4 regions of the Streptomyces sp. HUAS 31 genome follow, and region 4 is predicted to be linked to each of the others. Evidence: riboswitches for the same ligand, from Rfam matches in the RefSeq annotation. Region 4 holds a riboswitch; each other region holds the start of a gene.
What was found. Region 4 has a riboswitch for cyclic di-AMP ahead of PGH47_RS25920 (C40 family peptidase). Riboswitches for the same ligand answer to the same signal wherever they lie in the genome.
Positions count from the first base shown of each region.

Region 1: it holds a riboswitch for cyclic di-AMP, as region 4 does, so the genes downstream of both, PGH47_RS31700 (M23 family metallopeptidase) here and PGH47_RS25920 (C40 family peptidase) in region 4, are expected to answer to the same signal.
Region 2: it holds a riboswitch for cyclic di-AMP, as region 4 does, so the genes downstream of both, PGH47_RS24985 (LysM peptidoglycan-binding domain-containing protein) here and PGH47_RS25920 (C40 family peptidase) in region 4, are expected to answer to the same signal.
Region 3: it holds a riboswitch for cyclic di-AMP, as region 4 does, so the genes downstream of both, PGH47_RS06125 (C40 family peptidase) here and PGH47_RS25920 (C40 family peptidase) in region 4, are expected to answer to the same signal.

Region 1 is NZ_CP116353.1:7,107,378-7,114,918, forward strand. It holds gene PGH47_RS31685 (DNA gyrase/topoisomerase IV subunit A) at 1-1,781, opposite strand, end outside; gene PGH47_RS31690 (M16 family metallopeptidase) at 2,202-3,578, shown strand; gene PGH47_RS31695 (M16 family metallopeptidase) at 3,575-4,963, shown strand; cyclic di-AMP (ydaO/yuaA leader) riboswitch at 5,177-5,342, shown strand; gene PGH47_RS31700 (M23 family metallopeptidase) at 5,355-6,140, shown strand; gene PGH47_RS31705 (GntR family transcriptional regulator) at 6,329-7,024, shown strand; gene PGH47_RS31710 (HPr family phosphocarrier protein) at 7,204-7,485, opposite strand.
Region 2 is NZ_CP116353.1:5,581,323-5,588,863, forward strand. It holds gene fahA (fumarylacetoacetase) at 120-1,340, opposite strand; gene PGH47_RS24980 (HAD family hydrolase) at 1,649-2,479, shown strand; gene PGH47_RS24985 (LysM peptidoglycan-binding domain-containing protein) at 2,532-3,260, opposite strand; cyclic di-AMP (ydaO/yuaA leader) riboswitch at 3,266-3,434, opposite strand; gene PGH47_RS24990 (polyprenyl synthetase family protein) at 4,252-5,262, shown strand; gene PGH47_RS24995 (CHRD domain-containing protein) at 5,403-6,419, shown strand; gene PGH47_RS25000 (LolA family protein) at 6,727-7,541, shown strand, end outside.
Region 3 is NZ_CP116353.1:1,435,375-1,442,915, reverse strand. It holds gene bioB (biotin synthase BioB) at 1-717, opposite strand, end outside; gene PGH47_RS06155 (8-amino-7-oxononanoate synthase) at 891-2,018, shown strand; gene PGH47_RS06150 (DUF397 domain-containing protein) at 2,099-2,326, opposite strand; gene PGH47_RS06145 (helix-turn-helix domain-containing protein) at 2,336-3,205, opposite strand; gene PGH47_RS06140 (ATP-binding protein) at 3,419-3,877, shown strand; gene PGH47_RS06135 (LysR family transcriptional regulator) at 3,882-4,805, opposite strand; gene PGH47_RS06130 (LysE family translocator) at 4,914-5,528, shown strand; gene PGH47_RS06125 (C40 family peptidase) at 5,582-6,055, opposite strand; cyclic di-AMP (ydaO/yuaA leader) riboswitch at 6,059-6,191, opposite strand; gene PGH47_RS06120 (hypothetical protein) at 6,611-6,919, opposite strand; gene PGH47_RS06115 (ATP-dependent Clp protease proteolytic subunit) at 6,927-7,541, opposite strand, start outside.
Region 4 is NZ_CP116353.1:5,769,514-5,777,054, forward strand. It holds gene PGH47_RS25895 (ATP-binding protein) at 1-606, shown strand, start outside; gene PGH47_RS25900 (LuxR C-terminal-related transcriptional regulator) at 603-1,322, shown strand; gene PGH47_RS25905 (C40 family peptidase) at 1,335-2,387, opposite strand; gene PGH47_RS25910 (hypothetical protein) at 2,924-3,277, shown strand; gene PGH47_RS25915 (tellurite resistance/C4-dicarboxylate transporter family protein) at 3,255-4,262, opposite strand; gene PGH47_RS25920 (C40 family peptidase) at 4,578-5,753, opposite strand; cyclic di-AMP (ydaO/yuaA leader) riboswitch at 5,762-5,931, opposite strand; gene pcrA (DNA helicase PcrA) at 6,285-7,541, shown strand, end outside.

The DNA.
Region 1 (7,541 bases), 1.3 Mb from region 4:
GCGAGGTTCGGCCTCGACGTCGTCTCCGGCAGCTGCGGCAGGTCGATGACGTTGATCCGCAGCAGCCGGCCCGTGGACGTCACCGCGCCCACCTCGCCGCGGGCCGTGGCCGGCACCGCCGAGACGATCACGTCGTGCTTGGAGCGCCTCGCGTCGCCGTCCTCCGCGAACGGGTCGCCGTTCGCCGTGCGGGCCAGCAGCCCCGTCGAGGACAGCAGCACCCGGCACGGGTCGTCGGCCACCTGGAGCGGCACGGCGGAGACCGGGGTGCCCGCCGACTCCAGCAGGACCGTACGCCGCTCGGTGCCGAACTTCTTGGCCACCGTGGCCAGTTCGGCGGAGACCAGCTTGCGCAGCTCCGCGTCCGAGTCCAGGATCCGGGTCAGCTCGGCGATCTCCGCGTTGAGCCGCTCCTTCTCCGACTCCAGCTCGATGCGGTCGTACTTGGTGAGGCGGCGCAGCGGCGTGTCGAGGATGTACTGGGTCTGGATCTCGGACAGGGAGAAGCGCTCCATCAGGCGTTCCTTCGCCTGTGCGCTGTTCTCGCTGGAACGGATCAACCGGATGACCTCGTCGATGTCGACGAGCGCCGTGAGCAGGCCCTCGACCAGGTGCAGCCGGTCGCGGCGCTTGCTGCGGCGGAACTCGCTGCGGCGCCGGACGACCTCGAAGCGGTGGTCGAGGTAGACCTCCAGGAGCTCCTTGAGGCCAAGGGTGAGGGGCTGGCCGTCGACCAGCGCGACGTTGTTGATGCCGAAGGACTCCTCCATCGGCGTCAGCTTGTACAGCTGCTCCAGGACCGCCTCCGGCACGAAGCCGTTCTTGATCTCGATGACCAGGCGCAGGCCGTGCTCGCGGTCGGTGAGGTCCTTGACGTCGGCGATGCCCTGGATCTTCTTGGAGCCGACCAGGTCCTTGATCTTGGCGATGACCTTCTCCGGGCCGACCGTGAAGGGCAGCTCGGTGACGACGAGGCCCTTGCGGCGGGCGGTCACCGTCTCGATCTCGACCGTGGCGCGGATCTTGAAGGTGCCGCGGCCCGTCTCGTAGGCGTCCCGGATGCCGGCCAGGCCGACGATGCGGCCGCCGGTGGGCAGGTCGGGGCCCGGGACGTGCCTCATCAGGGTTTCCAGATCCGCGTTCGGGTGGCGGATCAGATGGCGGGCGGCCGCGATGACCTCGCCGAGGTTGTGCGGCGGCATGTTCGTGGCCATGCCGACGGCGATGCCGGACGCGCCGTTGACCAGGAGGTTCGGGAAGGCGGCGGGCAGCGCCACCGGCTCCCGCTCCTGGCCGTCGTAGTTCGGGGTGAAGTCGACCGTGTCCTCGTCGATCGACTCGGTCATCAGGCTCGTCGCCTGGGCCTGACGGCACTCGGTGTACCGCATGGCGGCCGGCGGGTCGTCGTTGCCCAGCGAGCCGAAGTTGCCGTGGCCGTCGACCAGCGGGACGCGCATGGAGAACGGCTGCGCCATGCGCACCAGGGCGTCGTAGATCGACGCGTCGCCGTGCGGGTGCAACTTACCCATGACCTCGCCGATGACGCGGGCGCACTTCACATAGCCGCGGTCGGGGCGCAGGCCCATCTCGTTCATCTGGTAGACGATGCGGCGGTGCACCGGCTTGAGGCCGTCGCGGGCGTCGGGCAGGGCGCGGGAGTAGATGACCGAGTACGCGTACTCGAGGAAGGAGCCCTGCATCTCGTCGACGACGTCGATGTCGAGGATCTTCTCCTCGTACGAGTCGTCGGGCGGCGGGGTCTTCGTGCTACGGCGGGCCATCGCTGCCGGCTCCTTGCTGAAGCGTGGACGGATCTGACGCGGACCATTGTGGACCGCGGCACTGACAACCACCGACCAGGACCCGATGTTGGGCTCCGGCCCGGCGCGTGAGAAGTGTCGCCGACGGCGGGCCCCATCGGCGACCGACTACGCCATCGAGTGCCGACAGGCCCGGACGAGGGGGCCCGCACCCACACTCCGACCTCGGTGGCAAGCCCACGCCCCACGAGCGTTCACTCGCCGGAGTGATCGCCCCCGTACACACACGGCACATCCACCCCACACGCCACACGCGCGTCCCGAGGGAGCCGTTCTGACCGGGAACTTCGCCGAGCCTTCGCACGCTGCATACAGTGGCAGGAACTTATGCCGAACTGCTCGGCACAAGGAAGTGCACGCGACCGGAAGGACACCTTGCCCATGGGTCACACGGCCACACCGGAGGCACAATCCGGCGGCCTCACCGCGACGGAGCACCGCCTGGCCAACGGCCTGCGCGTGGTGCTCTCCGAGGACCACCTCACGCCGGTCGCCGCGGTCTGCCTCTGGTACGACGTCGGCTCCCGCCACGAGGTCAAGGGCCGTACCGGACTCGCCCACCTCTTCGAGCACCTGATGTTCCAGGGCTCGAACAGCGTCAAGGGCACGGGGCACTTCGAGCTCGTCCAGGGCGCCGGTGGCTCGCTGAACGGCACCACCAGCTTCGAGCGCACCAACTACTTCGAGACCATGCCCACCCACCAGGTGGAGCTCGCGCTGTGGCTGGAGGCCGACCGCATGGGCAGCCTCCTGACGGCGCTCGACGAGGTCAGCCTCGAGAACCAGCGCGACGTCGTCAAGAACGAGCGCCGCCAGCGCTACGACAACGTCCCCTACGGCACGGCCTTCGAGAAGCTGACCGCGCTGTCGTACCCCGACGGACACCCGTACCACCACACTCCGATCGGTTCGATGGCCGACCTGGACGCGGCCAGCCTGGAGGACGCCCGCGCGTTCTTCCGCACCTACTACGCGCCCAACAACGCCGTCCTGTCCGTCGTCGGCGACATCGACCCGGAGCAGACGCTCGCCTGGGTCGAGAAGTACTTCGGCTCCATCCCGGGCCACGACGGCAAGCCCGCCCCGCGCGACGGCTCGCTGCCCGAGGTCATCGGCGAGCAGCTGCGCGAGGTCGTCGAGGAGAACGTCCCCGCGCGGGCGCTGATGGCCGCCTACCGCCTCCCGAACGACGGCACGCGCGAGTGCGACGCCGCCGACCTGGCGCTGACCGTCCTCGGCGGCGGCGAGTCCTCCCGCCTCTACAACCGCCTCGTGCGCCGCGACCGTACGGCTGTCGCGGCCGGCTTCGGCCTGCTGCGCCTGGCCGGCGCGCCCTCGCTGGGCTGGCTGGACGTGAAGACCTCCGGCGACGTCGAGGTGCCCGTCATCGAGTCGGCCGTCGACGAGGAGCTCGCCCGCTTCGCACAGGAGGGCCCCACCGCCGAGGAGATGGAGCGCGCGCAGGCCCAGCTGGAGCGCGAGTGGCTGGACCGGCTCGGCACCGTCGCGGGCCGCGCCGACGAACTGTGCCGGTACGCCGTCCTGTTCGGCGACCCGCAGCTGGCGTTCACCGCCGTGCAGCGTGTCCTCGACGTCACCGCCGACGAGGTCAAGGCCGTCGCCCAGGCCCGGCTGCGCCCCGACAACCGCGCGGTGCTCGTGTACGAGCCGGTCGGCGACGAGGCCGAGGAACTGGAAGCCGCCGCCACCGACGGGGCCGCCCCCGCCACCGACGAGAACGAGGAGTCGGCGCAGTGACCGAGCTCGCCAGCATGGAGTTCCACCCGCAGCCCCAGGCGGGCCAGGCCCGTCCCTGGGCGTTCCCGGCGCCCGAGCGCGGCAAGCTGGACAACGGCCTCACCGTCCTGCGCTGCCACCGCCCCGGCCAGCAGGTCGTCGCCGTCGAGGTGCTCCTGGACACGCCCCTGGACGCCGAGCCGAAGGGCCTCGACGGCATCGCCACGATCATGGCGCGTGCCCTGTCCGAGGGCACCGACAAGCACACCGCCGAGGAGTTCGCCGCCGAGCTGGAGCGCTGCGGCGCCACGCTCGACGCCTACGCCGACCACCCCGGCGTCCGGGTGAGCCTGGAAGTGCCCGTCTCCCGCCTGCCCAAGGCGCTCGGCCTGCTCGCCGACGCCCTCAGGGCGCCCGCGTTCGAGGACAGCGAGGTCGAGCGCCTGGTGCGCAACCGGCTCGACGAGATCCCGCACGAGCTGGCCAACCCCTCGCGCCGGGCCGCCAAGGAGCTCTCCAAGGAGCTGTTCCCGGCGACCTCGCGCATGTCCCGCCCGCGCCAGGGCACCGAGGAAACCGTCGAGGGCATCGACTCGGCGTCCGTACGCGCCTTCTACGAGCGGCACGTACGCCCCGCCACCTCCACCGTCGTGGTCGTCGGCGACCTCACCGGCGTCGACCTCGACGCCCTGCTCGGCGACACCCTGGGCGCCTGGACCGGCTCGCCGGGCGAGACGCGCGCGGTCCCGCCGGTCGTCGCGGACGACACCGGCCGGGTCGTCATCGTCGACCGCCCCGGCGCCGTCCAGACGCAGCTGCTGATCGGCCGCATCGGCCCCGACCGGCACGACCGCGTGTGGCCCGCGCAGGTGCTCGGCACCTATTGCCTCGGCGGCACCCTCACCTCCCGTCTGGACAAGGTCCTGCGCGAGGAGAAGGGCTACACCTACGGCGTGCGGGCCTTCGGTCAGGTCCTGCGCTCCGCCCCGGAGGGCACGGGCGCGGCGATGCTCGCCATCAGCGGCTCCGTCGACACCCCGAACACCGGTCCGGCCCTGGACGACCTCTGGAAGGTCCTGCGCGGTGTCGCGGCCGAGGGGCTCACCGACGCCGAGCGGGACTTCGCCGTGCAGAACCTCGTCGGGGTGGCGCCGCTGAAGTACGAGACCGCGGCGTCCGTGGCGAACACGCTGGCCGACCAGGTCGAGCAGCACCTGCCCGACGACTACCAGGCGACGCTGTACCAGCAGCTGGCCGCGACCGGCACGGTCGAGGCCACCGCGGCGGCCGTGAGCGCCTTCCCTGTGGACCGTCTGGTGACGATCCTCGTCGGTGACGCGGCCGAGATCCGGGAGCCCGTGGAGGCCCTCGGCATCGGCGAAGTCACGGTCGTGGCAGCCGAGTAGAGGACGGGCTCGCGCCGTCCGGCGCCACGCGCGTGCAGAGGCCCTGGTGACCCTTGAGTCACCAGGGCCCCCTTATGCCCGAATTGAGGGAGAGGTTGCCTGTCTGGTCTGTGGGATGCGCTACAAAAGCCGCGATCCGTTTGGGGATTGAAAGACGCCGCGTTTAGCGTCTTCCGGGCTGTCCGTCAGGCAGTGCGCCGCGCCCGCGGCACCGGACAGCCATCGCCGAGTCCCCGTAAGGCGCGAGCCTGGGGAGCCGGGGACCCACCCGTAGTCCCTGGGGTGAATCGGACGCCCGCGCGAGTCGCGAGGGGGCCCGTAGGAGACCTTCCTGCTCCGAACCCGTCAGCTAACCCGGTAGGCGAGAGGGAAGGAAAGGACCAGCCACTTCATGGCGTTCACCTGCGCCACGGGGAAGAACCGCCCCACCGGGAAGCACCGTAAGCCCGGCCGGTTCGAGCGCACCACCGCCCGCGCGGCCGGAGTCGCCGCGCTCACCGCCACCGGAGTCGTCGGCACCCTGGCCGCCCCCGCGCTCGCCGCCGAGCCCGCCGCGGAGCAGACCGGTCTCATACCCGTCGTCACCGTCGAGAACTCCATCGCGGACCAGATCGACGCCCAGGCCATCGCTCAGGAGCGGGCCGCCGCGGAGGCCGCCGCCGCGAAGAAGGCCGCTCAGGAGGCGGCCCGCGAGAAGGCGGCCGCGAAGGCGAAGGCCGAGCGCGAGGCCAAGGAGCGCGCCGCCCGCGAGGCCGAGCGCAAGCGCCTGCTGTCGTACGTCTCCCCGATCGCCGGCTCGTACGTCTCCACCGGCTACAAGTCCGGCGGCGCCGTCTGGTCCTCCGGAAGCCACACCGGCGTCGACTTCCACGCCGCCAGCGGCACCTCCGTCCACGCGGTCGGCTCCGGCACCGTCGTCGAGGCCGGCTGGGGCGGGGCGTACGGCAACAACATCGTGATCAAGATGAACGACGGCACGTACACGCAGTACGGCCACCTGTCGTCCATCGGCGTCTCGGTCGGCCAGGCCGTCACCCCGGGCCAGCAGATAGGCCTGTCCGGCGCCACCGGCAACGTCACCGGGCCGCACCTGCACTTCGAGGCCCGCACGACGCCGGAGTACGGCTCCGACATCGACCCCGTCGCCTATCTGCGCGGGCACGGCGTGAACGTCTGACGCCACCACCGCGCATCCTCGAAGCCCCGGCTCCCCGAGCCGGGGCTTTCGTTGTTTCCGGACGTTACGCTGACCAAAAAATATCCATGGATTCCGGCTCGCCGTCGGAAATTCCGGCCGGTTGCAATAGAGTCCTCGGGAACACGTCATTCGTCGACGTTTCACGGGGATTAAGGCGGAGGTCGGTCATGCGTATTCCGGCGCACTCGGTGTGCACGGCGATCCGGGACGACATCGTCGCCGGTGTCTACGAGCGCGGCAGCCGGCTCACCGAGGAACTGCTCGCCCGCCGCTACGGCGTCTCCCGTGTCCCCGTGCGCGAGGCCCTGCGCACCCTGGAGGCGGAGGGCTTCGTGGTGACCCGGCGCCACGCGGGCGCGTGCGTCGCCGAACCGACCGAGCAGGAGGCAGCCGACCTGCTGGAGATGCGCGGCCTGCTGGAACCCCTGGGCGCCTCCCGGGCCGCCCAGCGGCGCACCGAGGCCCATCTGAAGGTCCTGCGCGGCCTGGTCAGGCTGGGGCAGGAGCGGGCCAAGCGCGGGAACAGCGACGACCTGCGCTCTCTGGGCAGCTGGTTCCACGAGACGCTCGCCCAGTCCACCGGCAGCCCCGCCCTGACCTCGATACTGGCCCAGCTGCGCCACAAGATCGCCTGGATGTACGCCGTGGAGGCGCCCGCCGATCCCGTGGAGTCCTGGACCGAGCACGGCGCGATCGTGGACGCGGTGGCGCGCGGCGACGGCGAACGCGCCCGCGCGATCACCGCTGTGCACACCGAGCGCTCCCTCGCGGCGCACCGTCTGAGGTTCGGCACCGGCGGCGAGCGCGCGGAGCGTGTGAGGAATTCGCAACATCCCGTAAACATGCCGAGCCTGCGGCATTAACACAGGCGCCGTATACAAAGAAGAGATATTCGGCGGCGGGTAATTTCCGCTGCCCTTTTTCGGATGTGTCACCGCCGTGCGTTAAATTCCGTCGGCGCCCTCCCGAAAACAGCGAAGCCGCGCCCGCCGGAAAGGCGGACGCGGCTTCACCGTTCGATCGGGATACCCGCTCAGGTCATTCAGACCGTCTCGGGCAGCTCCTCGAGTCCCTCGGAGACCAGCTTCGCCAGACGGTCGAGGGCGGCGTCCGCACCCTCGGCGTCGGAGGCGAGGACGATCTCCTCGCCGCCCTGGGCGCCCAGGCCCAGCACGGCCAGCATGGAGGCCGCGTTGACGGGGTTGCCGTCAGCCTTGGCGATCGTCACCGGGATACCTGCGGCCGTGGCGGCCCGGACGAAGATGGAAGCGGGGCGGGCGTGGAGGCCCTCGGCCCAGCCGACGTTGACGCGGCGCTCAGCCATGTGATGCTGCCCTTCGGTGTTCAGGGTTGTCTAGACCAGTTTCCCACACTCGTGAA
Region 2 (7,541 bases), 190 kb from region 4:
CGACGTCGGCTTCGGCCCCGACACCGGCCGCCGTCCCGGTGCCGGCCCCGCTCCCGGTCCGGGCTGCCCTTCCGGTGCCGGCCTCGCTCCCGGTCCGGGCCGCCCTCCCCGCCTCGCCGTCACCCCGCCGCGATGCGCCCCGTGACCTCGCCCAGTCCCACCCGGACCCCGCCGGGCCCCGGTGCCCAGGCGGACAGTGTCACCACGTCGCCGTCCTCCAGGAACGTCCGCTTGCCGTCGGGAAGTTCGAGCGGGTCGCGGCCGTTCCAGGTCAGCTCCAGCAGTGAGCCGCGCTCGCCTTCAGTCGGGCCGCTGACCGTGCCGGAGCCGTACAGGTCGCCGGTGCGCAGCGAGGCGCCGTTCACCGTCATATGGGCGAGCTGCTGGGCGGCGGTCCAGTACATGCTGGAGAAGGGCGGCTCGGAGATCACGTGGCCGTTGACGGCCACCGAGATACGCAGGTCGTAGCCGCCGGGTTCGGTCTCGGAGCCGGAGTCGTCCAGGTACGGCAGCAGGGGGTGGGTGCGCCGTGGCGGTGCCACCCGCGCGTCGTCCAGGGCGTCCAGCGGGGTGATCCACGCCGACACCGACGTGGTGAAGGACTTGCCGAGGAAGGGGCCGAGGGGGACGTATTCCCAGGCCTGGATGTCGCGTGCCGACCAGTCGTTGAGCAGGCACAGGCCGAAGACGTGCTCCCGGTAGTCGCCCAGCGCCACCGGCTCGCCCATCCGCGACGGCTTGCCGACCACGAAGCCGACCTCGGCCTCGATGTCGAGCCGGATCGACGGGCCGAAGACCGGCGCCGGATCGGTGGGGGCCTTGCGCTGGCCCGACGGGCGTACGACATCCGTGCCGGACACGACCACGGTGCCGGAGCGGCCGTGGTAACCGATCGGCAGGTGCTTCCAGTTGGGGGTGAGGGAGTCCTCGGCGTCGGGGCGGAAGATCTGGCCGACGTTCCGGGCGTGGTTCTCGGAGGCGTAGAAGTCGACGTAGTCGGCGACCTCGAAGGGGAGGTGCAGGGTCACCGAGGACAGAGGGTGGAAGAGGTCGCGGACGACCTCCTGGTGCGCGGGCACGGTCACCCATGCCGTCAGTGCGCGCCGTACGTCCGACCAGGTGGTGCGGCCGGCGGCGAGCAGCGGGTTCAGGGAGTCCTGGGCGAGCAGCGGGGCGTAGGGCGAGCCGAGGGCCTGGGCGGCCCTGCCCGCGTCGAGGACGTGATCGCCGAGCCGGACGCCGACCCGTCGTGCGGAGTCCGAGCCGGGGAGGGAGAAGACACCGTACGGAAGGTTGTGCGTGCCGAAGGGGTCGCCCTCGGGGAGATCGAAGGGGGGCATGGGGTGCTGCCTCACTCTCATACGCTCCGTATGCCATGTGGTCGGTCGGGCCACACGTTACGTGTGAGCCGCCTGCCTTGGGCAGTGCGAAAACCCGCGTCGCGGGGACCGGTGGCACGGCGGCTCGTCGCCCCCGGCGGCGCCCCGGGCCTACGGCGCGGCCACGTCGGAGTGAAATCACAGAGGCAGGAAGGCAGTTGTGCGCGCAATAGCACAAATGGAACCGGAACAGGTGTCAACACATGTGAACCCAGCAGCCGTCCGGTTCAGGTCGAGTCGATGGGGCTTCCTGTCCGTATTCTCTGATCATGGCCCCACCCATCGCATATTCACTCATCGCCACTGACCTGGACGGGACGCTGCTCCGCGGTGACGACACGCTGTCCGACCGGACCCTCGACGCGCTCGGGCGGGTGGTGGCGGCCGGTGCTCAACACCTCGTCGTCACGGGGCGGCCGGCGCCCAGAGTGCGGCCGCTGCTCGACATCCTGGGCAGTACGGGGCTCGCGGTGTGCGGGCAGGGCGCGCAGCTGTACGACGCCGGCGCGGATCGTCTGCTGTGGTCCGTGACGCTGGACCGGGAGCTGGCGGAGACCGCGCTCGGCAAGATCGAGGCCGAGGTGGGGCAGGTGTACGCGGCCGTCGACCAGGACGGCGTCGACGGGCTCACGCTCATCGAGCCGGGGTATCTGATGCCGCACCCCACGCTGCCCGCCGTACGCGTCAGGCGCCGCGAGGACCTGTGGTGCGAGCCGATCAGCAAGGTGCTGCTGCGCCACCCGACTCTGTCGGACGACGAGTTGGCGGCGACGGCGCGTGCGGTGGTCGGTTCGCTGGCGACGGTCACCATGTCGGGGCCCGGCACCGTCGAACTCCAGCCATGCGGCATCACCAAGGCGACCGGACTCGCGCTCGCCGCCGAGCATCTGGGCCTCGGTCCGCGCGAGACGATCGCCTTCGGGGACATGCCCAACGACATCCCCATGTTCGACTGGGCCGCCCGTGGGGTCGCGATGGCCAATGCGCACCCCGAACTCAAGGCGGTCGCCGACGAGATCACGGCCTCGAACGAGGACGACGGCATCGCCGTCGTCCTGGAGAGACTGTTCGCGGACACCCTGGCGCATATCGCCCGGTAAGGGGCGATATGCGCCGATGGGTGGCCAGCCGCTCCTAGTGGGGCCGCTGCTCCTAGTAGGGCCCGTTCACGTTGTCGATCGAGCCGTAGCGGTCGGCCGCGTAGTTGCACGCGGCCACGATGTTCGCGACCGGGTCGTAGGGGTCGTACACGGTCCCCGGCACGTGGTAGGCCGCGAAGGTCGGGTCGATGACCTGGAGGAGGCCCTTGGACGGGGTGCCGGCCACGGCGTTGGAGTCCCAGTTGTTGATGGCCAGCGGGTTGCCGGACGACTCACGCATGATGTTGCGGTGAATGCCCTCGTACGAACCGGGGATTCCGTTCTGTCCCATGATGTCCAGGGCGTTGCGGATCCAGCCGTCGAGGTTGTCCGGGAACGTCTTCACGGAGGACTGGGTGGCCTGGGCGACGGAGGACTTCTTGGCGGGCGCGGCGGCCTTGGAGGCCGTCCTGCTCGGCGTGCTGACCTTCTTGGTCGCCCGGACCTTCAGGTCGGTGCCGGGGTGGATCAGCCGGGGGTTGTCGCCGATGGCCTTGCGGTTGTCCTTGTAGAGCTGCTTCCAGCCGCCCTGGGCGTCGTAGCGGTCGGCGATGCCGTAGAGCGTGTCGCCCTTCTTGGTGGTGTACGCGACGGAGCCGACCTTCGCCGTGGCGGGCTCGGCGGCGGTTGCGGTGGTCGCGCCCAGGAGGGGGAGGGCGAGAGCGGCGGTGCCGGTTCCGGCGATGACGGCACGGCGGGTGAGCGGGGTGGTGCGGGGGCGGCGGTGCTTGCCTCGGGGCATGGCGCTGTTCCTCTCCGACGCCTGCGAGGTGAGCTGTCGGGTTCGGGCGGGAGATGCCCGGCCGGGCCACCGTGCGGCAGCGCGACTTCACCCCTAGCCGGGCCGGCGCGCCATGAAGGCGTCCGATCCGGCGGCTTACCTGGGTCCCCCGCTCCTGCCGTGCGTTTGTGAGTTGCGTGGGTGGATGACTCGGGCGGCGGCAGGATTAGGCGTCCGCCCGACGAGCGGGAACGTATGCGAGAGCACATGCCCGGAACAAGTGTCGTCGTCACCTGTAGTGCAGTTTGACCTTGGTCTGAGGTGAATGGGGCACTTGATCCTTTGCGGTTGTTAACCCTCAACTTGCTTTCGGTGCAAGGCGGGAAGAGGCGTCGCAGGAGGGGCGTGTCGACGGGCGTGAGTGACCCAACTCACTGGCAGGCGCAAGAGCGGCAAATCGGGCAATGGCTCCAACTCGCCTTTATCCGGCTGTCCGTGGAGTCCGTTTTTCCCGTGTCAGACGGAAAAGCACTCCTTCGCCCTGCGTGGGGACCGCCTCGCGATGATCTTTGTTCCGTCCAACGTGCTTGCGCACAAGGGGAGTTCTGTCGCGCCATGGCCAACGCTTCCGGGTGCGCATGTCGACCCTGAGGGTGGAACCTCGCGTGCGGTGCGAGTCGTTGTCATGGCAGTCCCCCGTCGGGCCGACGGGGGTGTGATCGGTGAGCCGGCCGTCGACGAGGGAGGTCAGGTGGGTGAGGGCGGCCGGGACGGCCGAGGCGGCGGCGGGGCCGGTTCGGGACACGGGTCGCTACTTCCGTATAAGTCGATCGATATCCGGCCTTATCAGGTGATCAAAAACATACCGGCCGTGATCCGATACCGCCCGTGGTGGACGGGTGGGCGGCAGCGGTGATCGAAACCTGACCGGATACGCTGACTTGAGTGATGGCAGCGACCTATCGACAAACCGTGTAACAGCCAGTGGACACCAGCAGACAGGAGACCCCTCGTGACCGTCGTCGGGCCGTTCGGGCTGAGCGTGCGGGACCAGGCTCTGGAAGCCGATGTCCAGGCCGGATTGGCGGCTGTCGAGGAGGGATTGCTCGAAGCCACCAAGAGTGAGGTCCCCTTCATCACCGAGGCCGCCCAGCATCTGGTGCGGGCGGGTGGGAAGCGGTTCCGGCCGCTGCTCGTGATGCTCGCGGCCCAGTTCGGGGACCCGTACGCGCCGGGGGTCGTCCCCTCGGCCGTCGTCGTCGAGCTCACCCATCTGGCGACGCTGTACCACGACGACGTGATGGACGAGGCGGCCGTGCGGCGCGGGGTCGACAGCGCGAACGCCCGCTGGGGGAACTCCGTCGCCGTACTGACCGGCGACTTCCTCTTCGCGCGGGCCTCGCACATCCTCGCCGACCTCGGGCCCGAGGCGGTCCGGGTGCAGGCCGAGGCGTTCGAGCGGCTGGTCACCGGGCAGATCCTGGAGACGGCGGGGCCGCAGGACGGGCGTGACCCCGTGGAGCACTATCTGGACGTGCTCAGCGGGAAGACCGGGTCGCTGGTGGCGGTCTCGTGCCGGTTCGGGGCGATGATGTCGGGCGCCGACGAGACGGTTGTCGACGTGCTGACCCAGTACGGGGAGCGGCTGGGCGTCGCCTTCCAGCTGGCGGACGACGTGCTGGACATCGCGAGCGACTCGCACGAGTCCGGCAAGACGCCGGGCACGGATCTGCGCGAGGGCATTGCGACCATGCCGGTGCTGCGGCTCCAGGAGCGCGCCGCGCGGCTGGGGCTGGCCGAGGACATCGCCCTGTGTGAGCTGCTGGAGTCCGACCTGAGCGACGACGCGCGGCTGGCGGAGGCGCTTGCCGGGCTCCGCGAGCACCCGGCGCTGGAGCAGGCGCGACGGGACACCGTCAGGTACGCGGAGGAGGCGCGGGCCGCGCTGGCGCCGCTGCCGGACATGGACGCGAAGGCCGCGCTGATGGAGCTGTGCGACGCGGTGGTGCACCGGGCGGGCTGAGGATCGGCCACCCCGACTCAGTGCGTGACGCACGTCACATGTCTGGACTGAGTCCAAACTAAGATCCGCTCCGTATGAATGCCCAGAAGCTGACGCAGGGGGCGTCAGCTGCATTACGGGGAGAAAACAGAATCATGGGCATGAAGACGACGTTCTCGAAGCGCCGTAACAGCCTGATCGTCACCGCCGTCGCGGTGGCCGCCGCCGGTGGTGTCGCCGCCGCGGTGATTCCCGCCTTCGCCGCCGGAGGTGACCGCGCCGACCACGCGGGCCACGCCGGAAGCGACACGCAGGGGATCGTGAACCAGAGCGGGACCGCCGGGGGCATCGGCGGCAGCGGGGGCACGGTCCTCGCGGCCTCCCTCCGCGGGGCCAACGAGGTGCCCGTCGAGGGCGGGCCCGCCGTCGGGGACAAGGACGGCGCCGCTCTGGAGTTCGTGAAGGTCAAGGGCGACAAGGTGTCCGTCGCCGTCACCTGGCGCGGCACCGGCCGGCCGACCGCCCTCCACATCCACCAGGGTGCCAGGGGCACCAACGGCGGCATCAAGGTCGACTTCGGCGGCCTGCTCGGCAAGAGCAAGGGGCACAGCGTCACCGGCACCGTCGAGGTGAAGGACCCCGCCCTGCTCAACGCCCTCAAGAACGACCCGAGTTCCTTCTACGCCAACCTCCACACGGCCGAGTTCCCGGGCGGCGCGGTACGGGGGCAGCTCCACAAGGTCACCGTCGCCGGGTTCGACTTCCGCGACGCGCTCGACAACTTCCAGGCGTCCGTCGTCAAGGGCAAGCAGATCTACGAGTGCAAGCCGGCCGAGGGCGGCGGGTACGCGTTCGCCCAGCGGGACGTCGGCGCCGTGCTCGGCGGCCGTATCGCGCACTCCTTCGTGGCACCCAACTCCGGTACGCCGCAGTGGATCGCACGGGACGGCAGCGCGGTGACGGGGGCCGTCATCTCCCGGACCCCGAACGGCGAGAAGAACATCCCCGAGCTCGACCTGAAGGCCACTCAGTCCGGCAGGCACCACGGCCTGCTGGCCGACACCGCCGAGATCCTGCGGCTGAACACCGTCGGCGGCGTGGCACCGGCCGGCTCCTGCACGCCCGGCACGATCGTCGGTGTGCCGTACAAGGCGGACTACGTGTTCATCAACGGCTGATCGGCGGCCGCGGCGGCCTGAACGACCGTCCGGCGCGGCGCGCACCCGGCGGCGTTCTCCCCGTCGACCCCTACGGGTCGGGGGAGGCGCCGCCTCCGTGTGTCATACCGCAGGTGTACACGGAGTTGGCTCCGGAGGCTGACGAATCTCCCTGGCCGATTTGGTCAGATGGAGACCACGGAAAACACCACTCCTCACCGATTCGGGTGAGAATGGCGGCTACGGGGTGGGCGAGTGCGGGGTCACAGGACTCGCGAGCGAGGGAACGAGACGGACAGCCGCCGCCGACGACGGAGGTAAGGCACACATGGCACCGTACGAATCCGAGGACAGCACGACCGCAGGGGAGGCCGACGACCTGCGCGCGGGGCGTCGCAAGGCCGCGCGGTACGTCGTTCCGGTCGCGGTCGTGGGAATCGCGGCGGCGACCATCGGGCTCGTCCCGGCGATCGCCGACTCCGGCGACCCCGATCTGCCGGACGTCACCGCGCAGCAACTCATCGAGAAGATCGCGAAGTCGGACGTGGAGCAGCTGTCCGGCACCTTCAAGATCACCACCGACCTGGGTCTGCCCGACCTCGGCGGACTGGGGGCCGGCTTCGCCTCCGGCGCCATGGCCTCCGGCTCGGGTGACGGATCGTCCGCCGACCCCTCGGCCAAGCTGACCGAGCTGGCGTCCGGCACGCACACCCTGCGCCTCGCCGTGGACGGCGACGACAAGCAGAAGCTCTCCCTGCTGGAGAACGCCTCCGAGTACAGCCTCATCCACAACGGCAAGGACATCTGGGGCTACGACAGCAAGTCCAACGAGGTCTTCCACGGCACCGCCGACGAGGCGCAGGCGGACAAGGGCAAGGGCAAGTCCGAAGAGGTCCCCGCCACGCCGAAGGAGTTCACCGAGGAGGCCCTGAAGGCGGTCGACGACACCACGTCCGTCACCGTCGACGGCACCGCGCAGGTCGCGGGCCGGGACGCCTACCGACTGGTCATCAAGCCGAAGCAGTCCGGGAGCACGGTCGGCGCGATCAGCGTGGCCGTGGACGCCGAGACCGGCATGCCGCTGAAGTTCACGCTGACCCCGTCGAGCGGCGGCGCGGCCGTGATCGACGCCGGCTTCACCCA
Region 3 (7,541 bases), 4.3 Mb from region 4:
GACCGGGATCAGGAAGTTGACCGGCACCGAGTCCGGGTCCAGCTCGCGCAGCGAGTAGACGACGTCGACCAGGTCCTCGTCGCTCTCGCCCATGCCGGCGATGAGACCGGAGCACGCGGACAGCCCGGCCCCGTGCGCCTTCTGCACGGTGTCGACGCGGTCGGCGTAGGTGTGCGTGGTCGTGATGTCCCCGTACGTCCCCTCGGACGTGTTGAGGTTGTGGTTGTACGCGTCGGCGCCCGCGTCGCGCAGCCGCTCCGCCTGGCCGTCGGACAGCAGGCCGAGGCAGGCGCACACCTCGACGCCCTCGTTCTGGTCCTTGATGGCCTTGATGGTCTCGGAGACCCGGTCCACGTCGCGGTCGGTCGGGCCGCGCCCGGACGCCACCAGACACACCCGCTTGGCGCCACCCGCCAATCCGGCGGCGGCAGCCTGGGAGGCCTGGTCCGGCTTGAGCCAGGTGTACTTCAGGATGCCGGTGGTGGAGCCGAGGCGCTGCGAACAGTAGGAGCAGTCCTCGGGGCACAGGCCCGACTTCAGGTTGACCAGATAGTTGAGTTTCACCCGTCGGCCGAACCAGTGCCGGCGCACCTTGCCGGCCGCGGCCACCACATCGAGCAGGTCGTCGTCGGAAGTGGCGAGGACGGCCAAGGCTTCCTCGCGGGTCGGCAGCTCGCGCCGAAGCCCCTTGTCCACCAGCGTGTTCAGCAGGTCCATGGAAGCTGATCCTGACGTACGGAGGGCGTCCGAGCCAAGGTGAGTTTGCACAACCCTGTCGTTTCGATGTGTGGGTATTGCCACACCGTGGGCGGGCCGCCGTACGGCTAGGGTCTGTCCACTGCCTACAAAAGCGACGTCTGTGTACCGCTCACCAAAGCCCCGGAGGAACCATGGCGTTCGGCTGGATCGACGAGCAGGCGGAGCTGCGCCGCCGCGCCGGGCTCGTACGGACCCTGCGCCCCCGGCCCGCCGTATCACCGCTCCTCGATCTCGCGAGCAACGACTATCTGGGCCTGGCCCGCCATTCGGAGGTCACCGAGGGCGCGGCGCGTGCCTCGCGCACCTGGGGCGGCGGCGCGACCGGCTCCCGGCTCGTCACGGGCACGACGCAGCTGCACGCCGAGCTGGAGCGCGAGCTGGCCGACTTCTGCGGCTTCGAGGCGGCGCTGGTCCTCTCGTCGGGCTACGCGGCCAACCTCGCCGCGGTCACCGCGCTGGCGCCGCACGGCTCGCTGATCGTGTCGGACGCCGGCAACCACGCCTCGCTCATCGACGGCTGCCGACTGGCCAGGGGCACCACCCAGGTCGTCCCGCACTCCGAGCCGGAGGCGGTACGCAAGGCCCTGCACACGCACGAGGGCACGGCGGTCGTCGTGTCCGACACCGTCTTCTCCGTCGACGGCGACGCGGCCCCGCTGGCCGAGTACGCCGAGGCGTGCCGGGAGCGCGGCGCCGGGCTACTGGTCGACGACGCCCACGGCCTGGGCGTCCTGGGTGACGGCGGGCGCGGCGCGGCGTGGGCGGCCGGGCTCGCGGGGGCGGACGACGTCGTCGTCACCGTCACGCTGTCCAAGTCCCTCGGCAGCCAGGGCGGCGCCGTCCTCGGCCCCGCGCGGGTGATCGAGCATCTCGTCAACACCGCGCGGACGTTCATCTTCGACACGGGTCTCGCCCCGGCGTCCACGGGCGCGGCCCTGGCGGCGCTCAGGCTGCTGCGCCGTGAACCGGAGCGGGCGGCGCGGGCGGGTGCGGTGGCACGTGAACTCCACGCACGGCTGACCGCCGAGGGTCTGGAGGCGGTACGTCCGGACGCCGCCGTCGTCTCCGTGCGCGCCCCGTCCCCGGAGAAGGCCGTGCGCTGGGCGGCCGAGTGCCGTGCGGCGGGCCTCGCCGTGGGCTGTTTCCGTCCTCCCTCCGTTCCCGACGGCATCTCACGGCTGAGGCTGACCGCCCGCGCGGACCTCTCCGAGGCCGAGATCGAGCGCGCTGTTCGAGTGATCGGCGAGACACGACCATGAGTCGGCGTGACACGGCCCTGCTCGCACATCGGATGGAACTGATCAGAATCGATCAGGGTTGATCTGATCGGTCAGGGTGGTCAGGACTGGAGCGCGGCCGTGAAACCCGCCCAGCTCTCGGGGGAGAAGAGCAGCGCGGGGCCGGCCGGGTCCTTGGAGTCGCGCACCGCGAGCAGCCCGGTCCAGGGACCGGAGTGCGGCCGTGCCGTCTCGACGCAGTTGTTCGCACCGGTGCTGTAGCTGCTGCGCAACCACCGCGCACCTGCCAGTTCGGTGCTGGACATGAGGTTCCGAGGCATTGCTGTCATGGTGCCTCCTTACACACCGCCACCTAGCGCGGCGATGTAATCCAACGATTCCTCGGGCGAAAGGGCGTGGATCCGAAGGGTGTTGAAGGCCTCCGTGTAGGCCTGGAGGTCTTCTTTCCGTTCGAGGTAGAGGCTACTCGTCAAGTGGTCGAGAACAACCACATCCAGATCAGAAGTGCTCGAAAATGAGAAGATAACGAAAGGGCCAGTGATGCCGACATGCTCGCCGGCCCTGAACGGCAGCACCTGAAGGCGGACTTGGGGCAGTCGGGCGGCCTCCATCAGCCGGCTCAGCTGCCGCGCCATCACCTCGGGCCCGCCGATCTCCCGGCGCAGCACCGCCTCGTCCAGCACCGCGCTCAGCTTCAGCGGCGGATCCGCGCGCAGCACGTCCTGCCTGGCCAGCCGCACCGCGACCAGCGCGTCGAGGCGGTCGTCGGTGTCGCCGTCGAGCCCGCCGACGGCGGCCCGGGTCACCGCCCGGGCGTACTCGGGCGTCTGGAGCAGACCGGGTACCACCGACGTCTCCAGCGTGCGCATCGCCCTCGCCTGGGACTCCAGGCTGATGAAGTCCCGGTACGTCGGCGGCAGTACTCCGCGGTACGCGTGCCACCAGTGATGCCGGCCACCGCCCTCGTCGGAGCCCGCCAACACCACCAGCAATTCCCGCAGTTGGGCGTCCTCCACGCCGTAGACGTCGAGCAGTAACCGCACATCGGCCGGTTTCACCCCGCTGGCGCCGGTTTCGATCCGGCTCACCTTGGATTGATGCCAGCCCGCCAGCCGGGCCGCCTCACCGCTGGTGAACCCCGCCCCGGTGCGTAACGCACGCAGTTCCGCGCCCAGTTTCCGGCGGCGTACCGCGGGACCGTGCTGCATGGGCTACTCCTTACTCCAACCGAGCCACCCAAATACGCTCTGCCGTCGCAGAGTTCACCGCTTCGAGCGACAGATATATGCATATCTTGGTGGATCGCCACCCGTGACGGGTGCGGTAATGGCAGTCTGGCGACGAAGCACCAGTCCGGGACCGTACTCGAACCATCCGCTCCGTGTCGGACCACGGTCCCGTGGGAAAGGGACGACGTCGCCATGGCAGATCACCTGGAAGCATCCGTCACTCTGCCGAGCGATCCCGCCTCGGTCTCCGCGGCCCGGGCCTACGTGCTCACCACCCTCACCGAATGGGGCCTGCCACCGGACACGGAAGTGGCCGACACCATCCGCCTGATCGTCTCCGAACTCACCACCAACGCCGTACAGCACACCCTCGGCCAGTCACCCACCTTCACGGTGGACCTCGCGCTGGACCGTGACGAACACCTGCGCATCGGTGTCACCGACAGCCATCCGCGATTCCCCAAGCGGCTGCCGGCCGCCGTGCAGCAGGACAACGGACGCGGCATGGTGATCATCCGCTGGCTGACCGCGGAATGCGGCGGCAAGTTGAGAGTGCGCCCCACCCGCGAGGGCGGCAAGACCGTCTCCATCGAACTGCCGTGGACGGTCCCCGCCGAGCCGGTCGTCGCCGCGGGACCGCAGGAGTCCTGACCCTTCACGGCTGCAGCGGCTGCCCGGAGCGGGCGAACGTGCCGCGCAGCAGAGCCCGGAAGGCGTCCGCGGCGGGAGCCGCCTCGTCGCCGCGATAGGCGACCGAGATCGTACGGCGCAACCGCCCGCCCTCCAGCGCACGCACGCCCACCGGAGCGACCGACGTGCGCGCCACCATCTCCGGTACGACCGCGACCCCGAGCCCCGCACTGGCCAGGGCGCACACCAGCAGGTACCCCGGCGTCGCCACCAGCACCGACGGCATGGCCCCCGCCTCGGTCAGCGCCGCCTCCACACCCCGCCGGGCCGGAGCGTCCGGCGCCATGCTGATCAGCGGCTGCCCGGCCAGCTCGGTCAGCGGCAGCCGCGTGGCGCCGCTGGTCAGCACATGGCCCGGCGCGGACACCAGGACCAGTTCCTCGACGAGGACCGGCTCGACGCCCACGGATGCGGGCAGCGGGGTCGGTTCCGCGGGCTCGTAGGTGTGCGTCAGCGCCAGATCGACCTCGCCCGCCGCCACCGCGGCGACACCGGCCGACGGTTCGTAGTCGGCGACCGTCAGCTCCACGTCCGGATGCGCCCGGCGGAAGGCGCTCAGGGCCGGCGGCAGCAGATGGATGCCGGCCGTCTGGAAGGTGCCGAGGCGCAGGGTGCCGCCGGACAGGCCGGTCAGCCGGGCGAGTTCGTGCCGGGCCCGGTCCAGCTCGTCGAGCACCCGCCGCGCCCGGGCCACCAGAAGCTCGCCCGCACCCGTCAGCCGTGTGCCCCTGTGGTGCCGTACCAGAAGGGCCGTGCCCGCCTCGCGCTCCAGCTTGGCCAGCTGCTGGGAGAGCGCGGGCGTGGTGTACCCCAGCCGTTCGGCGGCGCGGGTGATCGAGCCCGCCTCCGCGACCGCCACCAGGGCGGCGAGCCGGACCGGGTCGTACATGCGGCCCTCCTTCCGCCTCGGTCACGCATCTGCCTTAAGAAGTGCTTTAGGGATTGCCAGAATATTCGAAATACCTACTGAAGGCTGGCGGGCGGCACGCTGGGGTCCATGGACGCTCAGCTCATCGCCTTCACCGGTGTCTCCGCCGGCCTGGTCGCCATGCCCGGGGCCGACTTCACCGTCGTCGTACGCAACGCCCTCGTCTCCCGCCGGGCGGGCATCGCCTGTGCGCTCGGGATCGGGGCGGGGCTGCTGGTGCACGTGACGATGGCGGTCGTCGGCGTGGCGGCGGTCCTGGCCGCCGTACCGGCGCTGTTCCGCGCGCTCCAGGTGGTCGGCGGCGTCTATGTGCTGTACCTGGGCGTGCAGACCCTGCGGCAGCGGCCCACCGAAGTCGTGGACACGCGTGCGGAGTCCACCGCCCGGCCACTGCGGCAGGGCTTCGTGACCAACGCCCTCAACCCGAAGGCGTCCCTCACGTTCCTCAGCGTGCTGCCGCAGTTCGTGCCCGCGGGCGCTCCGGCCCTGCCCCGGACTCTCCTGCTGGCCATGATCGTGCTGGCGATCGCCCTGGTGTGGTTCCAGGTGGTCGCCCTGCTGGTGGACCGGCTCGGCAGATGGCTGCGCCGGCCGCGCGCCGCACGTGCGGTCACGGTCGCCACCGGCGCCGCACTGACGGCCTTCGGCGCGGCCCTGCTCGCGGGTCCGCTGCTCGCCCTGTGAGGCCCCGAGAGCGGTGACGGCGCGTCAGGGTGCCGCCACCGCCCCCGGGCAGGTCACTTGACCCGGCCGTACCAGACGCTCCTGGTCCAGATCTTCTGCAGCTTGACCACGTCCCCGGTCTTCGGGGAGTGCCAGATCTTTCCCTTCCCGGCGTAGATGCCGACGTGGTAGACGTACGACCCCGAGTGGAAGAACACCAGGTCCCCGGCCTTGCGGTTCTTGGCGGAGATGTGGCGGGTCTTGTTGTACTGCTGGGCAGCCGTGCGGGGCAGCTTCTTGCCCGCCTTCTTGAACGAGTAGAGCGTCAGCCCCGAGCAGTCGAACCGGTTCGGGCCCGTGGCGCCCCACCGGTACGGGGAGCCCTTCTTGGAGGCCGCGACCTGAAGTGCCTTCGACGCCGGTGTGGCTGCCTCGGCCTCGGACGTGAAGCCGGGTGCCACTATCGAGCCGCCCACGGCGGCGATGGTGAGGGCCGAAGCCGTACCGGCCCGGACCATGAGCGACGGGACACGATTGAGCGCAGTCATGCGCAACCCTTCGTCAGCCGCCTGAGAAGGATGACCTGTCGGATTCGGGCTGGCGAAGTTGCCCGGCCGCGTTACCGCGGCTTCACCCCAAGGGCTGCTCGGTTCGAACGAACGTCCGCTCCGGCGACCCGTCTTGCTCGGGTCCTCCACTCCTGCCGATCCACTCCTGTCGACCGGTCATCCGGGCGGCGGCAGGACTCGGCGTCCGCCCGGACCGCCCCGCCGCTGTGGCGGGGGCTTGTCGTCAGACAGGGATCTTGACGCACGGATGAGCGAAATACCCAACGGAATCGGGGGTTTGTGGTGTTACTCACCACTCACCCGTTCGGGTGGGTGACCCCCCGTTCGGGTGAGTGTCCAGATGCCCGAGGAGTCCCGGACCAGGGGCGGAGCGCGTGATTCCGTCTGCCGCTCATGCCTGTTGCGCAACCCTGACGGCCGCACGGCAGGAGGGCCGACTACGCCGAAAGGGGGTACGCCGTTCGGTCCGTTTCAACTCCGTTCCGGACGCCTCGTCAATGGGCCGGGGCGCCCGGGATCCGGCTGCAGGGGTCGTCAACTGTCGGAGCGCGGGGGCACCGTGACGCGAGCCGTGCGGCGCTCTCCGTCCAGCACGCGCAACGCACGCGCCAGCGTGGGAGCGTGCAGCTCCGTCTCACCGCGCTGGTGCATCAGCGCCAGCGCGTCCCGCAGCTCGGCCGCCCTGCTCACGAGCGCCTGGGCGGCCCGCAGTCCGCGATAGGTGTCGCCGTGGTGCGCCGGGTTGATCCGGCCGAGCAGGTCCACGACGTCAAGATAACGGTCGATCAACTCGCCCTCCGCCCGCGTCAGCGCGGGCAGCGGCGGCAATTCGGGTGGCAGCACCGGCCGGTCACCGCCCCGTGGGCGGAGCGAGCGTCTCCTTGCGGCTGGGGATGATCCGGTCCACCAGTCCGTACTCCAGCGCCTCTTGGGCGGTCAGGACCTTGTCCCGCTCGATGTCCTCGGCCACCTGCTCACGGGCGCGTCCGGTGTGCCGGGCGAGCATCTCCTCCAGCCGCGCCCGCACCCGCGTCAGCTCGGCGGCCTGGATCGCCAGATCACTGGCCTGCCCCTCGATCGGCTCGGTCAGCGCCGGCTGATGGATCACCACCCGAGCCCCCGGCAGCGCGAACCGCTTGCCCGGAGTGCCCGCCGCCAGCAGCACGGCGCCGCTCGACCCGGCCTGGCCCAGGCAGATCGTCTCCACGTCGCAGGAGACGAACTGCATCGTGTCGTAGATCGCCGACATGGCGCTGAACGAGCCGCCGGGCGAATTGATGTAGAGCGAGATGTCCTGGTCGGGGTCCTTGTGCTCCAGGTACATGAACTGGGCCATCACGTCGTTCGCCGACGTGTCGTCGACCGGTGTGCCGAGAAAGACGATCCGTTCCTCCAGCAGCTTCGAGTACGGATCCTGCGTCCTGAGGCCGGAACTGGTGCGTTCGGTGAACTCGGGCAGTACGTA
Region 4 (7,541 bases):
GAGGAACGCCTGATGCGCATCCGCGCCCAGGAGCGCGCCGAGGTCGCCGCCCACGTCCACGACTCGGTGCTGCACACCCTGACCCTGATCCAGCGCAACGCGGAGAACGCCGGCGAGGTCCGCCGCCTCGCCCGCGCCCAGGAACGCGACCTGCGCACCTGGCTGTACAAGCCCGAGGGCACCGGCAAGGACGAGGCCGACGAACCCGCCAACCTCGCCGACGCGGTGCGGCGCAACGCCGCCGAGGTGGAGGACAAGCACGGCGTCCCCATAGAGGTCGTGGTCGTCGGCGACTGCCCGCTGGACGAGAGGATCGCCGCACAGATGCAGGCCGCGCGCGAGGCGATGGTGAACGCCGCCAAGTACGGTGGCGAGGGCGGCGCCGTGCAGGTCTACGCCGAGGTCGAGGGAAAGACCGTCTTCGTGTCCGTCCGGGACCGCGGTCCGGGCTTCGACCTCGACTCGATACCCGCCGACCGCATGGGCGTCAGAGAATCGATCATCGGCCGCATGGAGCGCAACGGCGGTACGGCCCGGCTGCGGGCGGTACCCGACGGCGGCACGGAGGTCGAGCTGGAGATGGAGAGGGCGGAGAAGACGTCATGAGCGAGCCGACCGAGGCGAACGAGTCCGTGGAGTCGACCGGCGGGAGCGCGGCCGAGCGGCATGTGCGTGTGGTCCTCGTCGACGACCACCGCATGTTCCGTACCGGAGTCCAGGCCGAGATCGGCCGGACCGAGCAGACCGGTGTCGAGGTCGTCGGCGAGGCCGCGGACGTCGACCAGGCGGTCACGGTCATCACCGCGACCCGGCCCGAGGTCGTCCTCCTCGATGTGCACCTGCCGGGCGGCGGCGGGGTCGAAGTCCTGCGCCGCTGCGCCCCGTTGATGGCGGACGCCGAGCAGCCCGTCCGCTTCCTCGCGCTGTCCGTCTCGGACGCCGCGGAGGACGTCATCGGCGTGATCCGGGGCGGTGCGCGCGGGTACGTGACCAAGACGATCACCGGCACCGACCTGGTCGACTCCGTCTTCCGGGTCCAGGACGGCGACGCGGTGTTCTCGCCGCGCCTCGCCGGGTTCGTCCTGGACGCGTTCGCGTCGACGGACGCCCCGCCGGTCGATGAGGACCTCGACCGCCTCACCCAGCGCGAGCGGGAGGTACTGCGGCTGATCGCGCGCGGGTACGCGTACAAGGAGATCGCCAAGCAGCTGTTCATCTCCGTCAAGACAGTCGAGTCCCATGTGTCGGCGGTCCTGCGCAAGCTCCAGCTGTCCAACCGGCACGAGCTGACGCGGTGGGCGACGGCACGGCGACTCGTCTGAGAGCGGGGAAGGTCAGGCCACCCGGGTGGCGCCCGCGAAGGGCATCTCGTCCAGGGGTGCCACCCGGACCGGCGCCGACGGGTTCGGGGCGTGGATCATCTGGCCGTTGCCGATGTACAGGCCCACGTGGCTGATGCCGGAGTAGAAGAACACCAGGTCGCCCGGGAGCAGTTCGGAGCGCGAGACGCGACGGCCCGCGTCGATCTGGGCGTAGGTCGTGCGGGGCAGGGAGACGCCGGCCTCTCGGTACGCGGCCTGCGTGAGGCCGGAGCAGTCGAAGGCGTTGGGGCCGGTCGCGCCCCAGACGTAGGGGCTGCCGAGTTTGGCGTAGGCGTAGGAGACGGCGGCCGCCGCGCGGGCGTTGGGGGCCTGGGCGGTGGCGGAACCGGGCGAGGCCAGGGCGTCGCGGGCGCCGGTCGAGAAGCGGGTGGCGCGATCGTCGAGGCGGGCCTGCTCCTCGGCGGTCAGTTGGGTCAGCAGGTCCCGGGCAGAGTCCAGCTTGCCGGTGATCGTCTTCTTGTGCCGCTTCAGCTCGGCCTGGCGGGACTTCAGCGAGGTCAGTTCGACGTGGGCGGCGCCTCGCAGCTGCTCGATCTCGCGGAGCTGCTTGCGGACGCTCGCCACGGATGAGGCCTGCCGGTTGCCGGCGCGTTCGGCGAACTCGGCGCCGTCCAGGTAGCGGTCGGGATCCTCGGAGAGGGCGAGCTGGAGAGCCGGGTCGAGCCCGCCGTCGCGGTACTGCGCCGCCGCCATCGAACCGAGCGCTTCCCGCGCCGAGTTGAGCTTCTCCGTCTTGCGGGCGGCCTGGTCCTGGAGGTTCCTGATCCGCTGCCGGCCCGCGTCCGCCTGCTCCTTGGCGCCGTTGTACTTCTCGGTGGCGGCCTCCGCCTCCTGGTACAGCTTGTCCACCTTGGCCTTCACCTGTGCCGGTGTCAGCTGCGGCTCGGCGTGCCCGGTCCCGTCGAAGCCGGTCGCCGTCGCCGCGCCCGCCAGCGCGATCGTCCATGCCGTGCGGGCCGTATTGCCGCCGGCCGAGCGCTGACGGGGTTTTCGGTGCGCTGCCACGTGGACTGCACGTCCTTTCGTCCGCCCGCCACGTCCCGTACGTCCGCCAGGGCGGCGCCGGGACGTACTCCACCCCGGAGGAACGGCGGGTGCACGAGCCGCCCGGGGGGAGCGGACGTACGACCGCACGGGGCGGGTCACGCGTCCGGCGGCGGCCCGCACAGGGGGAGCGGGCCGCCGCCGGACTTTTCTCGGCGGTGGTGTCCGACTGCCGCCCCTGGCCCGGGCGGCGGTGGGGAGCCGGTCACCTGGTGAAGGACGCTAAACCTCACCGTGTCGGGTCGGTGACGGGTTGTGCGGAAGTGCTGGGAGCGGACCGATGGTGACCGTAAGTGAGCGTGATCCCGGGATGGGGACGCCTGGTTCACGCTCTGTGCTGACCGAAGTGGCGGTTTGGGGGTGGCTGAGGGTGGCGGAGTGCTATGGCGCGCATATATGCGGGGTGAGGGAGGGGCGTGGAGGAGGGTTGTGGGAAGGGCGGGAGGGATGTGGGGCGGTGTCGGGTGGGATTTTCGTGGTGGTTAGGCTCCGGGCCCATGGACGTACTCATCCATTTGTTCGTCGGGCTGCACATCATCGGTATCGCCGCGCTGCTCGGTGGGTTCTTCACGCAGATGAAGGCGATGGGGCAGGGCACCGCCCGGTTCGTGCCCGCGATGCTGCACGGTGCGTTGACCATGCTGGTCACCGGGGTGATCCTCGTCGGCCTGAACCAGGCGGACGATCAGTCCGTCAACAACATCAAGATCGGTGTGAAGCTGGCGCTGCTGGTCGTGATCCTCGGGCTCGTCTATGTGAAGCGGGACGAGGAGACCGTGGACAAGCGGCTGTTCGGGCTGGTGGGACTGCTGGCCATGGCGAACGTCTTCATCGCCGTGCTGTGGACGTGACGTCGGTGCCGCGGCGAGTGCCGAGGCGCGTGTAGCTCCAGGCCGCGCCCGCCGTGACCGCCAGCCAGGCCGCGATCGCGGCCCACATCAGTGCCTCGCCCGGGTACTTCAGCCATGAGGCGTCCAGGGTGGTGCCGACGGAGAGTGTCGCCGCTGCCGTCATGCCCATCGGGAACACCGTGGCCCAGCGGCGAACGTCGTAGTGCAGGCGCGGCCAGGCGAACTCGGTGAGGAGCAGGAGGGCGTACCAGGCGATGTCGAGTACGAGCAGGGCGACGGTCACCGTGCGCAGGACGCCGTAGTCGTCGTCGTTCCAGAGGTAGAGGGCGGGGCTGTCGGCGGCGAGCAGCTTCGAGCCGGCCAGTGCGGAGATGGCGAGGGCGCCGCCCGCCACCCACTGGTCGCCGGCGCCTCGGGCGAGCTGGCGCCGGTCGAAGCGGGGCAGGGCCACGACGTAGAGGACCAGGCCGAGCCAGAAGAACACGAGTGCCATGTGGGCGAGCCATGCCGTGGTCTCGGCGGCGGCGAGTGTGGCGCCCAGTACCGCCAGGCCCTCTGTGGCCACGCAGCCCAGGAAGATCGCGCCGGGCATCTGGCGGCGCCAGTGGCGCAGGACGGTGAGCAGGAGCATCGGCCAGAGCACGGTGGCCAGGGCCAGGAGGGCCTCGGCGAGGGTCACCCAGCCGAGGGCGGTGAATCGGGTGCCGAGGACTGTCGTCGCGGCGATGGCGGTGAGGGCGGCGGGGGTGGCCGCCTCTTTCAGCCATCTTTCGCGGTCCTGGAGGAAGCGGACGGTGAAGTCGGCGGCCAGGGCCAGCCAGACCGTGCAGGCGAGGGCCAGGGCGATGCGGGAGAGGGTCTCGTAGTCCGTCTGGTGCAGGGCTACCGAGAGGATGCCGGTGGCCATGACCGCGGCGCCGGCTGTGGGGGGTCGCTGCGACCACCGGGTGTGGAGGGGGGAGGTGGGGGTCGTGGGGCCGGACATGGGGCGATGCTATGGAGCGGGGTGGGGGATGGCCGTGGGGCGCGCTCGGGGGTGTCGGGAAATCGTCCTGTGTCGGGGTGGTTCGGTTGTGGTGCCTGCGGCGGCCTGTGCGGGATGGGTGGGGGTTCGCGTAGCGCCTGCGGGTGGGGGGTGGGTCGGGGCCGTGCCGGGGGGTGTCCGTCCTCGGTCGGGCGGTTGCCCGGCCTCAGAAGGGTGCTGTTTGTTGACGCCCGCCGCTGCGGGCGGACACCCCCCGGCACGTCCCCTTGCCGCCGTACGCGGGTGCGGGTGCCGCCGGGGAAGCGTCCGTTCCTGTCAGGCCGGGCGGACCACGCTGTGGATCGACGACTCGCCGTCGTAGTAGATCGACTCCTCGCGGACGTACGCGCCGGGCTTGGGGGCGTGGATCATCATGCCGTTGCCGATGTAGATGCCCACGTGGGTGACGTCGTCGTAGAAGAAGACCAGGTCGCCGGGCTGGGCGCTGGAGAGGGGGACCGTGGTGCCGGCGTTGACCTGGTCGTAGGTGACTCGGGGGATGTCGACGCCGGCGGCCTTCCAGGCGGCCTGGGTGAGGCCCGAGCAGTCGTAGGAGTCGGGGCCGGTGGCGCCCCAGACGTACGGCTTGCCGATCTGGGAGCGGGCGAAGGCCAGGGTCTTCTCGGCCTTGGTGGCGTACGAGGAGTCCGCGGAGGATGAGTCCGAGGTGCCCGAGTCCGCCGGAGGCCGGGTGCTCTCCTGCTGCTGGGCGGCGGCCGACTCCTCCTGGCGTTGGCGCTCGGCCTCTGCCTGCTGGCGGGCCAGGTCCGCGGCCTTGCGGGCGGCCTCCTCCTGCTTGCGCTTCTCGATCGCGGCGAGGCGGGCCTTCTCCTCGGCCGTCAGCTTCGAGAGGAGCTCACGCGCGTCGGAGAGCTTCTGCTGGACGGTGGCCTTGGCCGACTTGAGGTCGTTCTGCGAGTCGGTGAGCGTCTCGAGGCTCTGGGTGGCCTCCCGGCGCTTCTCCATCGTCTCGGACTGCTGGGTGAAGTAGTCGTCGACCGACTCCTTCTGACGGCCGGTCATACGGTCCATCAGCTGGGTCTGGTCGAAGTAGTCCTGCGGGTTGTCCGCCAGGAGGAAGGTCGCCGTGTCGGGGGCCGCGGCGCCGGTGCGGTACTGGGCGGCTGCGTTGCGGCCGAGTTCCTCGCGGGCTTCGTTGAGCTTCTGGGTGCGCTTGGCGACGTCGTCGAGGAGGGTGTCGACGCGCTTGCGCTGCTTCGTGGTCTTGTCCTTGGCCGAGTTGTACTTCTCGGTTGCCGACTCCGCTTGGCGGTAGAGGTCGTCGACCTTCTTCTCGACCTCTTCGAGGCTGGGCTTGTCGTCCGTCGACGGGCTGGCGTTGGCCGTCTGGGACAGCAGGGCCACGGACGTGAGGGCTGCCGTGGCGAGGGCAGGGGTGCGTATGCCTGCTACGCGCGTACCGGCGGGACGCGACTTGCGGTGCGACGCCAAGGGAGGCGACTCCTTCCATATTCCGCCTACCGAGTTAGCTGTCGGGTTCGGGCGGGTGGTTCGGAAGGGTTGCCCTACGGCCTGTCCCCGCGAGGGAAGTCGGGCCGATTCACCCCAAGTTCGGTGGGTCCCCGGCTCCGGTCGCCGTGAGGCGTGCCGGACTCGGCGGAGGCCGTGCGGCCCGGCGTCGTTCGCCGGTGGGGGTCGTACGGCCTGCCCGGCACGGTAGCCAACTCGTGTGGCCCCTGTGAAGGTTGATGTTCGATATGCCCGATACATTTTCGTGACCTTGGCCCCAAACGTTGCGGGCGGTGGTCGGTTCGGGAGACGTGCGGGGTTTTGGGGGCGGTGGGTGTGAGTGGGTTGATTTGGGAGTTTAGGTGGTTGTCTGGGGTGGCTGGTTGCGGGTTGTGGTGGGGTGGTTGCTGGGGGTGAGGGAGGGGTTTGGAGGGTGATCGTCGGGGTTTCGCGGCGGGGAAGTTTCGAGGGTGGGGGCGGGCTGTCAGTGGGGCGGCCTAGACTCGGAGAGCGATGAGCAGCCTCTTTGACGACAGCTTCCTGGCGGACCTCCAGGCCCCTCGGGCCCACGAGGAAGAGCACCCGCAGCCGCCCGAGGACGACCACGCTCCGGAACCGGTTCCGGACGATCTGTTCGGTGGGAAGTTCGACGTGCCACCGGACCGGGACGGCCACTACCGCGACGGCGCCCCGCGGCCGGTCATCGACGCCGCGGCGCTGCTGGAGGGGCTGAACGACAACCAGCGTGCCGCCGTCGTCCACTCCGGCACCCCGCTGCTCATCGTGGCCGGCGCCGGGTCCGGCAAGACGCGTGTGCTCACCCACCGCATCGCCCACCTCCTCGCCGAGCGGAACGTGCATCCGGGGCAGATCCTCGCGATCACCTTCACCAACAAGGCCGCGGGCGAGATGAAGGAGCGTGTCGAGCAGCTCGTCGGCCCGCGCGCCAACGCGATGTGGGTGATGACCTTCCACAGCGCGTGCGTGCGCATCCTGCGGCGGGAGAGCAAGAAGCTCGGGTTCACGTCTTCTTTCTCGATCTACGACGCCGCCGACAGCAAGCGGCTCATGGCCCTCGTCTGCCGGGATCTCGATCTCGATCCCAAGCGGTATCCGCCCAAGTCCTTCAGCGCCAAGATCAGCAACCTGAAGAACGAGCTGATCGACGAGGAGGACTTCGCCGCCCAGGCGACCGACGGCTTCGAGAAGACCCTCGCGCAGGCGTACGCCCTGTACCAGTCGCGGTTGCGGGAGGCCAACGCCCTCGACTTCGACGACCTGATCATGACGACGGTCAACCTGCTGCGCGCCTTCCCGGACGTCGCCGAGCACTACCGCCGGCGCTTCCGCCATGTGCTGGTGGACGAGTACCAGGACACCAACCACGCCCAGTACACGCTGGTGCGCGAGCTCGTCGGGACCGGCGAGCACCCCGTCGACGTGCCGCCGAGCTCGCACGACGTCCCGCCCGCCGAGCTGTGCGTGGTGGGTGACGCCGACCAGTCGATCTACGCCTTCCGGGGCGCCACCATCCGCAACATCCTCCAGTTCGAGGAGGACTACCCGGACGCGACGACGATCCTGCTGGAGCAGAACTACCGCTCCACGCAGACGATCCTGACCGCCGCCAACGCCGTCATCGAGCGCAACGAGTCCCGCCGCCCCAAGAACCTGTGGACCAACGCGGGCGCGGGCGCGCGCATCACCGGCTATGTCGCGGACACCGAGCACGACGAGGCGCAGTTCGTCGCCGAGGAGATAGACCGACTG